DNA from 2 places in the Gordonia sp. IEGM753 genome. Region 2 is predicted to be linked to the other one. Evidence: riboswitches for the same ligand, from Rfam matches in the RefSeq annotation. Region 2 holds a riboswitch; the other holds the start of a gene.
What was found. A riboswitch is a leader RNA that binds a small molecule or an ion and turns the genes downstream of it on or off. The one in region 2 is predicted to bind cobalamin.
Positions count from the first base shown of each region.

Region 1: it holds a riboswitch for cobalamin, as region 2 does, so the genes downstream of both, cobO (cob(I)yrinic acid a,c-diamide adenosyltransferase) here and ACQR3R_RS09240 (CbtB domain-containing protein) in region 2, are expected to answer to the same signal.

Region 1 is NZ_JBNQGB010000001.1:189,123-195,451, forward strand. It holds gene ACQR3R_RS00865 (NlpC/P60 family protein) at 127-663, shown strand; gene ACQR3R_RS00870 (PQQ-dependent sugar dehydrogenase) at 688-2,001, opposite strand; gene ACQR3R_RS00875 (hypothetical protein) at 2,070-2,654, opposite strand; cobalamin riboswitch at 2,808-3,042, shown strand; gene cobO (cob(I)yrinic acid a,c-diamide adenosyltransferase) at 3,125-3,736, shown strand; gene ACQR3R_RS00885 (cobyrinic acid a,c-diamide synthase CobB) at 3,733-5,061, shown strand; gene bluB (5,6-dimethylbenzimidazole synthase) at 5,058-5,708, shown strand; gene cbiB (adenosylcobinamide-phosphate synthase CbiB) at 5,705-6,329, shown strand, end outside.
Region 2 is NZ_JBNQGB010000001.1:2,064,234-2,070,562, reverse strand. It holds gene ACQR3R_RS09270 (fatty acid cis/trans isomerase) at 1-481, shown strand, start outside; gene ACQR3R_RS09265 (acyltransferase family protein) at 565-1,599, shown strand; gene nfuA (Fe-S biogenesis protein NfuA) at 1,657-2,241, shown strand; gene cobM (precorrin-4 C(11)-methyltransferase) at 2,406-3,152, opposite strand; gene ACQR3R_RS09250 (cobalamin biosynthesis protein) at 3,234-3,647, opposite strand; gene ACQR3R_RS09245 (CbtA family protein) at 3,644-4,351, opposite strand; gene ACQR3R_RS09240 (CbtB domain-containing protein) at 4,363-4,554, opposite strand; cobalamin riboswitch at 4,676-4,904, opposite strand; cobalamin riboswitch at 5,089-5,301, shown strand; gene cobW (cobalamin biosynthesis protein CobW) at 5,398-6,329, shown strand, end outside.

The DNA.
Region 1 (6,329 bases), 1.9 Mb from region 2:
GTTTGGCGCGTAGCCGCTAGAATCCATATCTATTATTGATGGCAAACCGCCTGCGCAACGCGCAGGCGGTTTTCTTTTCTGTCTTCCTGACGGAAAAAGCCGCAGTTAGATCAGGATGTTCTGCTTATGACGACCTCGGCCCGCCTCACAATCATGTTCTTCGCAGCGCTGCTCAGCGCTTGTGCCAGCCGCACACCGCCACCTGCGCCGGTGATTCGTGCGCCCATCGTTTTCAGTCCTGCCCAACCGTTTTCGCCCGAAGCGCAAGACGTGCTTTTTCGCGCGCTTGGCCTGGTGGGCACGCCTTACCGTTGGGGCGGCAACACGCCTGATTCCGGCTTCGATTGCAGTGGCTTGATCGGCTACGTCTATCACGACGTCGCGGGCATCACGCTGCCACGCTCCACGCGCGAGATGATCGGCATGCAGGCGCCAGATGTCGGCAAGGATGGTTTGCAAACCGGTGACCTTATCTTCTTCGCCACCAATGGCGGCTCACAAGTCAGTCATGCCGGGATCTACGTTGGCGAAGGGCGCTTTGTGCATGCGCCTGCCACTGGCGGTACGGTGAAACTCGACAGTCTGTCAAAAGCCTATTGGCAGAAAGCCTACCTGAGCGCCAAACGCGTTCTGCAACCAGAGCATCTGGCACGTAATCCATAGGCTCCGGTTGCGCTGACGTTGACGTTATCGGGTTGTTGAAACGCGCCACACCTTGTTGCCAACATCGTCGGCAACCAGCAAATCACCTTGCTTATCGATCACCACACCGACGGGACGGCCCATGGCTTTCTCGTCGGCGCTGAGGAAACCGGTCAGCACGTCCACCGGTTGCCCATTCGGCTTGCCGGCAGCGAACGGTACAAAAATTACTTTATAGCCACTGTGCGGTTTACGGTTCCAGGAACCGTGCTGGCTTACAAATGCGCCTTGGGTAAAGGGTGCCGGCAGTGTGCTGCCTTCGGCAAAGGTCATACCCAGTGAGGCGGTATGCGGGCCGACGGCATAGTCCGGAGCGATTGCCTTGGCGACAAGGTCCGGGTTTTGCGGTGACACACGCACATCGACATGCTGCCCGTAATAGCTGAACGGCCAGCCATAGAATGCCCCGTCCTTGACCGACGTAATGTAGTCCGGCACCAGATCGCTGCCAATCTCGTCACGCTCGTTGACCGATGTCCACAATGCGCCGCTGGTGGGTTCCCAGCCCATGCCGTTAGGGTTGCGCAGGCCGGAGGCGAAAATCCGGTGATTGCCGGTAGCGCGATCCACTTCCCATATTGCTGCCCGACCTTCCTCGGCAGCCAGGCCGTTTTCGCCTACGTTGCTATTGGAGCCCACCGTCACGTACAGCTTGCTGCCGTCCTTGCTGGCAATTACGTTTTTGGTCCAGTGATGGTTGATCGTGCCACCCGGTAAGTCGACGACTTTGGTCGGTTGTGCGGTGATCGATGTTTCGCCGTCCTGATAGGGAAACCGGATCAACTTGTCGGAGTCGGCGATGTAAAGGTCATTGCCGACCAGTGCCATGCCAAAAGGCGAATTCAGGTTTTCCAGGAACACGGTGCGCGTTTCGGCGATGCCGTCGTGGTCCTTGTCTCGCAGCAGTGTGATTCGGTTGGCACTGGGCACACCGGCGCCAGCACGGCCCATCACTTTTTTCATGACCCAACCACGGATGCCGCTCGAGTCGTCGGGTTTGGGCGGGGCGTTGGTTTCTGCCACCAGCACATCGCCATTGGGCAACACGTACAGCCAGCGTGGGTGGTCGAGGTTCTCGGCAAATGCACCCACTTTCATGCCCGCCGCTGCGGTTGGCATGGCGCCATCGCTCCAGCCAATCGCCGGCGCGATGTTCACCGTCGGGATAAGTGTTTTGTTCGGCTCTGGCAGTTTGGGTGACGGCCCGGTGCCGTCGGAGACCTGAAGCCCGGAGGATTCACCGCAGGCGGCAAGCCCTCCGGCGAGCACGATGACAAAAACGAGCTGGGGCTTGCGCATGCTGATCTTCCCTATGAGTGCACTGGAGTGTTCAGTAGAGAAGTTTCACGGCGCGATGGTTCCACCTGTCAGCCCCGTGCTTCCTTGAAGAGTACGGCGATGCCCGGATGATACTGGCCAGCTTCGTTGCGCAACTTGCGATAGGCGTAGGGGAAATACCAGGCGACGGCGCAGGTGTTTTCTTTTTGCAGGTCATCGACCATGTCCTGGAGTTCTTCCGGGGTCGTGCTGTGTTGGGTTTTTTGTGGGGCCACAAACAGGCAACCCAGTTTCAGGTCGCTGGCGTAGCTGATTCTTTTTGCATCGCTGGTGATGTCGGCCAACGCCTGAGTCACATTCAAACCATTGACCCGTGGCCAGCGTTGCGTGGTCTGAAGGTAAGCGCGTTGTTCGCTGCTGGCGATCAACAAATCGGCACGACCGTTGCGCTCGCCATCTTCGGTTTGTTTGCGGGTAGGTGTGTGTTGCAGGGTGACCATTTCTGCCATCCAGGCAGCCGCCGAAAGCAAACCCAGATTGGCTTTTTCATCATGCCAGTACGGCGCATCGTTATCGCCGCGCACAGCGTTGTAACGGTCGATGCAGTCGAACCAACGCTCCAGCATCGGACGCAGGAATTCCAGCTTCGGATTGCTGATGATCATGCCTTGCATGTTGCTCACCCTTATTATTGTGTGTTGATGTATGGCTATTTGATATCACTGCGCAGAGTGTGGCACAAGATTGGCGTCAGATAATTGATTAGGGGCAGTTATTCGCTCAGCGGTCGCCCGGCTTTAATTGACGCTCCATCCCCAACCCTCTAACCTTCGCGGCTTGTTTCAGGTGCTCTGTGGCCTTGGTCGACAGAGTGAAACAGGGAAGCCGGTGAGTCGCTTTTTCAATTGAAGAAAGGGTCACGATCCCGGCGCTGCCCCCGCAACGGTAAATGAGTGAAAACTGTGCTTTAAGCCACTGTGTCGATTACCGATGCGGGAAGGCGCGCAGTCAGGCCGCGAGCCGCTCATGAGCCCGGAGACCGGCCTGATCCATCCAGCGGCATCACGGTGGGCGATGCCAGGCTTCACGCCATCTATTCTTGTGCCTGCCCGCCGTTATCCAGCCTCAACGGAGAGCTCCCCCAATGACTGACACCCCCGATCGTGACGAACGCCATTTGGCGCGCATGTTGCGCAAGAAAGCCGTGATTGACGAACGAATCGCCAACTCCCCGAATGAATGCGGGCTGCTGCTGGTGTTGACCGGCAACGGCAAAGGCAAAAGCAGCTCGGCCTTCGGCATGCTGGCGCGCTCGATGGGCCACGGCATGCAGTGCGGCGTCGTGCAGTTCATCAAGGGCCGTAACAGCACTGGCGAAGAGCTGTTCTTTCGGCGGTTTCCCGAGCAGGTGCGGTTTCATGTGATGGGCGAGGGCTTCACCTGGGAAACCCAGGATCGTCAGCGTGATATCGCTGCCGCCGAGGCTGCGTGGGTCGTTTCCCGTGAACTGCTCAGCGACCCGTCCATCGGCCTGGTCGTGCTGGATGAGCTGAACATCGCGCTGAAGCACGGTTACCTCGACCTCGATCAGGTGCTCAGTGATTTGCAGGCGCGACCGCCGATGCAGCATGTGGTTGTGACCGGTCGTGGCGCGAAGCCGGAAATGATTGAGCTGGCCGACACAGTCACCGAAATGGGCGTGATCAAACATGCCTTCCAGGCCGGGATCAAGGCGCAAAAAGGCGTAGAACTGTGAGCCAACCACGTCATTGCCCGGCGGTATTGATTGCCGCGCCGGCCTCCGGTCAGGGCAAGACCACCGTTACTGCTGCGCTGGCCCGTTTGCATCGCAATCAGGGGCGCAAGGTTCGCGTGTTCAAATGCGGACCCGATTTTCTGGACCCGATGATTCTCGAGCGCGCCAGCGGTGCGCCGGTCTATCAGCTGGACATGTGGATGGTCGGCGAGCAGGAAAGTCGCCGACTGTTGTGGGAAGCGGCCGCTGAGGCCGACCTGATTCTTATCGAAGGCGTGATGGGTTTGTTCGACGGCACGCCGTCCAGCGCAGACCTCGCGCGGCATTTCGGGGTACCGGTGCTGGGTGTGATCGACGGCACCGCAATGGCCCAGACGTTCGGTGCGCTGGCCTTGGGGTTGGCGCGTTATCAACCGGACTTGCCGTTTGCCGGTGTGTTGGCCAACCGCGTTGGCACTGTGCGCCATGCACAATTGCTGGAAGGCAGCCTGACCGAAGGTTTGCGTTGGTATGGCGCCTTGTCGCGAGAAACCGGGATCGAGTTGCCAAGCCGCCACTTGGGTCTGGTTCAGGCCAGCGAACTCAACGACCTCGACCTGCGCCTCGATGCCGCCGCCAATGCGCTGGCCAGCAGCTGTGAGGTAGCGCTACCACCGGCCGTCGAGTTTGCGGCGCCGGATGTAATCGCCGCCGAACCGTTGTTGGCCGGCGTGCGTATCGCGGTGGCGCGTGACGAAGCCTTTGCCTTTACCTATGGCGCAAGTCTGGATCTGCTGCGAGCGATGGGCGCCGAGTTGGTGTTTTTCTCGCCGATCCGTGATGCGCAATTGCCCCAGGCCGACAGCCTTTATCTGCCTGGCGGCTACCCGGAATTGCACCATGTGGCGTTGTCGCAGAACCTCACGATGCTGCAGGCGATTCGTGCACACCATGCGGCGGGCAAACCGTTGTTGGCAGAATGTGGCGGCATGCTTTACCTGCTGGATTCGCTGACCGATGTCGAAGGTACCCGCGCACAATTGGTCGGTTTGCTGGCCGGGGATGCGGTGATGCAAAAGCGCCTGGCCGCGTTGGCGCTGCAAGCGGTCGAACTGCCCGAAGGCTCCCTGCGCGGTCACACCTACCATCACTCGTTGACCACGACCGAACTTGAACCCATTACCCGAGGCTTGAGCCCGAATGGCGGGCGCGGCGCCGAGGCGGTTTATCGCGAAGGGCGGATGACCGCGTCCTATGTGCACTTCTATTTTCCGTCGAACCCGAGCGCTGTAGCCGCATTGTTTGTGCCTGATCATGAGGCCGACTTGCTCGCGAAGAGGCCATGATCGACAACGCATTTTCCGAAGCCGAACGCGCGGCTGTCTACCGAGCCATCGCCGAACGCCGCGACATGCGTCACTTCAGCGGCGGCAGCGTCGAGCCCGAGTTGCTTCGGCGCCTGCTCGAAGCTGCGCATCAGGCGCCAAGTGTCGGCCTGATGCAGCCTTGGCGGTTCATCCGCATCAGTGATCGCGGCTTGCGCAGCAAGATTCAGGCGTTGGTCGAGGAGGAGCGCGTCCGCACCGCCGAAGCGCTCGGGGAGCGTACAGATGAATTTATGAAGCTCAAAGTCGAAGGCATCAACGATTGCGCCGAAGTGCTGGTGGCTGCGCTGATGGACGATCGCGAGCGGCATATCTTCGGCCGTCGTACATTGCCCGAAATGGACATTGCTTCGCTGTCCTGCGCCATTCAAAACCTGTGGCTGGCGTCCCGCGTTGAAGGTTTGGGCATGGGTTGGGTGTCGTTGTTCGAGCCACAGGCGTTGGCGGATTTGCTGGGATTGCCCGCGGGTGCCAAACCGGTGGCGGTACTTTGCCTGGGGCCGGTCAAAGCGTTTTATCCGGCGCCGATGCTGGTACTTGAAGGTTGGGCGCAGGCGCGTCCGCTGAGCGATTTGCTGTATGAGAATTACTGGGGAGAGAGTCAATGAGTGTGGCGTTATTGAGTGTCGCTGCAGTTGCGCTGGATGCGCTGCTGGGTGAGCCCAAACGCTGGCATCCGCTGGTGGCGTTCGGCCGTTTTGCCGACCGCATCGAGCAACGTTTCAACAGTGGTGGTCGTGGCTGGCGCAGTCACGGTGTCACAGCCTGGGTGATTGCCGTGTTGCCGCTGACCTTGCTGGCCACGGCGTTTTCCTGGGCGCCTTACGTCGGTTGGATCGTCGAGATTCTTGCGCTGTATTGCGCGCTCGGCATGCGCAGCCTCGGTGAACATGTCGAACCGGTTGCCAAGGCGTTGCGCAGCGATGATCTTGACGAGGCGCGCAAACGCGTGGGTTATCTGGTCAGCCGTCAGACCAGTGAACTGGATAAGACCGAAGTCGCCCGTGCTGCCACCGAATCCGTGTTGGAAAATGGCAGTGACGCGGTGTTTGCGGCGTTGTTCTGGTTTGCCGTGGCCGGCGTGCCGGGTGTGGTGCTCTACCGGTTGAGCAATACGCTGGATGCGATGTGGGGTTATCGCAACGAACGTTTCGAGCGTTTCGGCTGGGCAGCGGCAAAAATCGATGATGTTCTTAACTACATTCCTGCACGATTGGTGGCGTTGACCT
Region 2 (6,329 bases):
CATCGACCCGCAGTTGCAGGCCGCCGAGCAGTCGCTCAGTCGCTTGACGTCACGGCCGGCCGCGGGGCTGAAGGTGATTGACCAACTACCCGAAGCCACCATGCTGCGCATCGAAACCTCAACCGGCAAACGCGAAATCTACAGCTTGCTGCGTAACCGGGCGCACAGCAACGTGGCGTTTATTCTGGGTGAATCACTGCGTTACCAGCCGGGTCTGGACACGCTGACCATTTTCCCTGGTGTGCTCAGCAGCTATCCGAATTTCATGTTCAACATCCCGGCCGACCAGGTGCCGGATTTCGTCAGCGCCATGGAAAACGCCAAGGACGCCAACCGCTTTGAAAAAATCGTCGAACGCTGGGGAATTCGCCGCAGCCATCCGCAATTCTGGTTCTACTTCCACGACTTGAGCCAATACATCCGCGAAACCAACCCGGTGGAGGAGGGTGTGCTGGACATGAACCGGTACGAGAATCTTTGATCGACTTTTGATGGCCTCCCGCTGTCGGACTCTACAGGCGCCATTTATTTCTGGTGGGCGCGGTGGTTGCGGGAGGGCCGTCAATGTTGATTTCGGTACAGGCGCTGCGTGCGCTCGCGGCCTGGACGGTGGTTTGCCACCATTTCATGCAGATATTTTTCGACTTCCACGCACGTGGTCCGATAGGTCAGATGTTCATCGACAAAGGCGCGGTCGGCGTCGACATTTTCTTCGTCATCAGCGGTTTGGTGATCTTCCTCTCAACCGAAGGTAAATCGCTGCCGCCGGCGCGTTTTCTGCTTTATCGATTGATTCGTATCGTGCCTGCGTACTGGTTGTACTCGGTGTTGATGGCATTGGCGGTGGTCTTCGCCAGACCCGTGTTGCCCGATCAAACGGTCGACTGGTCGCACTTCCTGATGTCGCTGCTGTTTATCCCTTCTGAAAACCCCGGCGGCTACGGCATCTACCCCACGCTCAATGTCGGCTGGACCCTAAACTACGAAATGCTCTTCTACGTGTTGTTTGCGTGGGCGCTGCTGTTTCGTTTGCAGGTTCGCCTGCTGATCGTCGCAGCCCTGCTATTTGCTGTTTGCCGGGCCTGGACTGACTGGGGCTGGATCAGCGAGTTCTACCGTTCGGACATCGTCTATGAGTTTCTATTGGGTATCGCCATCGGCATGATCTACCGTCGTGGCTGGATAAAACCCGGTTTGAGCCTGCCCTTGCTGGGCATCGCCTTGGCCTTACTGGCGATTTATCACGTGCAGCCCCAACCGCGGTTTCTGGCGTGGGGCGTACCAAGTGCGATTTTGGTGGCGTGTTGCATGGCACTGGAGCGCTATTTCGAGAACAAACGCCTGCTCAAGTTGCTGGGCGATTGCTCCTATTCCGTGTACTTGATGCACGTTCTGGTGCTGTCGGCCGGTGGTTTTATCGCACAGCGTTATGGGGTGAATCCCTACGTGATGTTTGTGGTTTGTGCTTTGACTATTGGCCTTGGGTCTTGGGCAAGTTACGAATGGATCGAAAAAAGCAGCTATCGGTGGCTAAAAGACCGAATTGACGGCGAACCTGCGAAAAGATCGAAGCCAGTGCTTTCCCGACAAAAATACTAGGACTTTGTGCGGCGCGATGATTGGCGTAAACTGCGCCCAAGCCTGCGAGGAGTTTCCATGACCGCTATTACCATCACTGACGCCGCCCACGATTATCTGGCTGATCTGCTTTCCAAGCAGAACACCCCAGGCATCGGCATCCGCGTCTTCATCACCCAGCCTGGCACCCAGTACGCCGAAACCTGCATTGCTTACTGCAAGCCGGGCGAAGAAAAACCGGAAGACACGGCACTGGGGCTGAAAAGCTTCACTGCCTATATCGATTCGTTCAGCGAAGCTTTTCTGGATGATGCGGTCGTCGATTACGCCACCGACCGCATGGGCGGCCAACTGACCATCAAGGCGCCAAACGCCAAAGTCCCGATGGTCAACGCCGACAGCCCGGTCAATGAGCGCATCAATTACTACCTGCAAACCGAAATCAACCCGGGGCTTGCGAGCCACGGCGGTCAGGTCAGCCTGATCGATGTGGTTGAAGACGGCATTGCCGTGCTCAAGTTCGGCGGCGGTTGCCAGGGCTGCGGCCAGGCAGACGTCACCCTTCGCGAAGGCATCGAGCGCACGTTGCTCGAGCGTATTCCCGAGCTTAAGGGTGTGCGTGACGTTACCGACCACACGCAGAAAGAAAACGCCTACTACTAAGGGCGTTCGCTGCGAAAAAAAACGTCGCGGTGGCGACGGAGCTTGCTCCCATCAATTGCGCAGCAGTCGCAAAGCAGCTAATGCATTTTCCCGTGATGAATGCATTGGCTGTCGTTGGGCCGCATAGCGGTCCTGCGCGAGCATGCTCACTCGCCACCAACGCTTCAGGACCTGTACAGATGCGCATGCCCTGCGCGATACAGCGATGACTCACTGAAGTGATCACTGCCTAATACCCGACCCACCAATATCAACGCCGTGCGCCGAAACCCTTTGGCTTCAACCTTCCCGGCGATGTCCGCAAGCGTTCCCACCACCCAATCCTGATCCGGCCAGGTCGCGCGATGAATCACCGCGATTGGACAGTCGGCGCCGTAATGCGGCAGCAGTTCAACAATGATTTTTTGCAGATGATTGACCCCCAGGTGGATCGCCATCGTCGCGCCGTGCTGTGCCAGATTCCCCAGCTCCTCACCTGCTGGCATCGCGGTCTTGTCGGCATAGCGGGTCAAGATTACGCTTTGAGATACGTCTGGCAGCGTCAATTCAGCGCCCAGCAGTGCCGCGCACGCTGCGGTGGCAGTGACGCCGGGGACGATCTCAAATGCAATTTCGAGTTCGCGCAGGTAACGAATCTGCTCGCCAATCGCTCCATACAGGCTCGGATCGCCGGAATGTACGCGCGCCACATCCTGCCCCTTGGCATCAGCGGTCTTGATCAGCTCGATGATCTGTTCCAGGTGCAATTCAGCGCTGTTTACAACCAACTCCGCGCTGTGTCCTTGCAGCACCGCCTCTGGCACCAGCGAGCCGGCGTAGATGATTACCGGACACGTGCGAATCAGCCGCTGGCCTTTGACGGTGATCAATTCCGGGTCGCCGGGACCTGCGCCAATGAAGAAGACGGTCATCGTCATTTCCTGTCAGAAAAAGGGTTAGGCGGGTCTTCAGATGAAGATCGCTCATGATGGACGGGGGGATTATCGGGGAATTTATACAGCGCAGGCCAATGCCAGGGTGGCCTGAGCGTATTTTTGTCGTGAAATCAGTAGCGTTGCCGGTGACTGCGCCAGGTGTTCCGCAAGCGCCAATGCTGCGCTTTCTGCGACGCCGTAGCAGCCGGTGCGTTCGAAAGCGATTTGCGAGCGATGGCTGAGTTGCGTTTGGTACCTGGCCAGTTGTTCGCTGCTGAAGTAGCTCAGTGGCAACTCAAGCTCTGCGGCCAATTCGAGCAGGCCAGGCTCGTCGCGCTTCAGGTCGATAGTGGCCAGGGCAACTATCTGGTGCAATTCGATGCGGTGAGCCTGTAATGCCTGCTCCAGCAATGCTCGCAAGGTACCGGCGGGGCAGCCGCGTTGGCAGCCCAGGCCGACCACTAAAGTCGGCGCTGTGCCGGGTTCACTCATGCGTGGTATTGGCCATCGCTTTTGCGGCGGAACAACCATGCGCTGATCAGGCCCAAGGCCAGCCAGAACACCACGTTGGTCAGCTGCGAAGCGATTTTGAATTGCGATTCCAGTGCTTCCGGGGCCAGCATCGAGTGCACTTCCGGTTGCGGTGCGCCGATCACGTGCGGAACGGCCAGGATTGCCACGCCCAGTACTTTCATCAGCCAGTGGCGACTGAACACGATCAATGCAATGCCGACAGCCGTTGAGGCAGCGGTGCCGATCCACCAGAGTTGCCGCTGGGCCAGATCAGCCGCTGCGGTGCCCGGCAGTTCGGGTGGCAGGCCCAGGGTTGGCGCCAGCACAAATGTCGCGTAACCGGCCAGGCCCCAGAGCAAGCCCTGGGACGTTTTGGTCGGGGCGCGCAAGGTGTACAGGCCCGCCAGCATCAGGGCGAAACCAACGGCGACTACCAGGTTGCCGCCGGTGGTCGATGCAACGCGCTGCCAGCCATTCTCCGGCTCCCAGGCTTCGGCATCGTGAGTATGGCCGGCCATGGCGGCGGCATCGTGTTCGTGAACTTCAACCGCCGCTGGCTCGGATTTTTCGTAGGTCTCGGCCTGCAAAATCAACGGGGCCACCCAAAAACTTTGCAACAGGGTCAGCAGGAGGGCGGCCAGCAGACCGGTAAAACCTGCGGTTTGAGCAATACGCTTGATCATGTCGGCAGGTCTCAATGGCACGGGAATGCGGAGCTGTGACGGGTGTCATGAGCAGCGTTGTGTACCGCTTCAATGTGCGAGAAACCGGCGAAATACACCAGGCACGCGCCAAGGATCGACGCACAAATGGCGGCGGTCAGGCGTTGGCTCAGGGTTGTGGTGCTGCTGGCGGTACTGTGCTTGGTGCTGCTGATGGTCGACATGGCGCTTCCCTCTGGTCTGTCAGCGGGTGATAAGGGGCGCATGCAAAACCCCCGCGAGTCGGGCGCGCAGGGGTGCAAACAGCGCCCGCCCACCGCGGGTTTGTTATTCAGTGATCGTAGTGGTCACTTTGTGTTACTGGCCGGTCTCCGGGCTCACGAGGGGGTTCGGCTGTCGCCTTGACCTGCAAGAATCACCTTCCCATGCCGAACTGCTGGCACAGTGGTTTTGATTCTTCGCTCGTTTACCGTTGCGGGGGCAGCACCGGACTGACATGGCTTTAGAGTAAAGCACATGATTCACCGGTTTCCCGTTTCACCCTGTGAAGGGCACCCGTAACAAGATGCGTAGGAGACCATGGGCGAGGGTTTGACGTCAATTGGCAAGGGTTCTCAATTAGCTCAGGTGTGTTTTTTGTGGCGAGGGGATTTATCCCCGCTCGGCGGCGAAGCCGTCGCCAATAGACACCGGGGCCGCTTCGCTGCCTAACGATAAATCCCCTCGCCACAAGAGATTGACCGGCCACCAGACGATGCGTAGCCTTGCGCTTTCGAGGTTCTTCGGCGTTTGCCGAAGCTAAGAAGGGAACGCGGTCGATGCCGCGGCTGCCCCCGCAACTGTGAACGGTGTTGTTCGCTGCCACGCCACTGCGAAGCCTGTTTAACGGCTTCGCGGGAAGGCGCAGCGAATGCCGGGCCAACGCCCTGCACGCCGTCAGCCAGGAGACCTGCCTCGTCATAGATTCTCACTACAACCGGGCGGGGTGATCCGGTGGCGAAATCTTCCGCGCAACTGTCGCAGCGGTCGTCGTCCCGTATGCCCGCCACCTTGCCAAAGGGCATCCGATGAAAACACTGGCCAAACTTCCCGTCACCATCGTTACCGGCTTCCTCGGCTCGGGCAAAACCACGTTGCTGCGGCACATGCTCGACAACGCCCAGGGGCGCCGCATTGCGGTCATCGTCAACGAATTTGGCGAACTGGGTATCGACGGTGAAATCCTCAAGCAGTGCTCCATTGGCTGCACTGAAGAAGAGGCCAACGGCCGCGTCTACGAACTGGCCAATGGCTGCCTGTGCTGCACCGTGCAGGAAGAGTTTTTCCCGGTGATGCGCGAACTGGTCGCGCGTCGCGGCGACCTCGATCACATTCTCATCGAAACCTCTGGGCTGGCCCTGCCAAAGCCTTTGGTCCAGGCCTTCCAATGGCCGGAAATCCGCAGTGCTTGCACGGTTGACGCGGTGATTACCGTGGTTGATAGCCCAGCCGTGGCTGCCGGTACTTTCGCCGCGTTCCCGGACCAGGTCGATGCCCAGCGTAAACTGGACCCGAACCTGGATCACGAATCGCCGCTGCACGAGTTGTTTGCCGATCAACTGGCCAGCGCCGACCTGGTGATCCTCAACAAATCCGACCTGATCAGTGCCGAAGACCTGGCCCGTGTGCGCCTGGAAGTCGCTGAAGAACTGCCGCCCGCCGTGAAAGTAATTGAAGCGAGTAGCGGCCGCGTGCCGCTGGACGTGTTGATTGGCCTCGGCGCCGGTTCCGAAGAACACATCGATAGCCGTCATAGCCATCACGATCACCATCATGAAGGCGAAGACGACCACGATCACGATGCCTTCGATTCGATCTCCATCGAGCTGCCGCAAGCCGATGAAAACCTGCTGATGGATGCGCTGACGCAACTGGTGGTCAAGCACGGCATCTTGCGCGTCAAGGGTTTTGCGGCAATCCCGAACAAGCCGATGCGTTTGCTGATTCAGGGCGTGGGCAC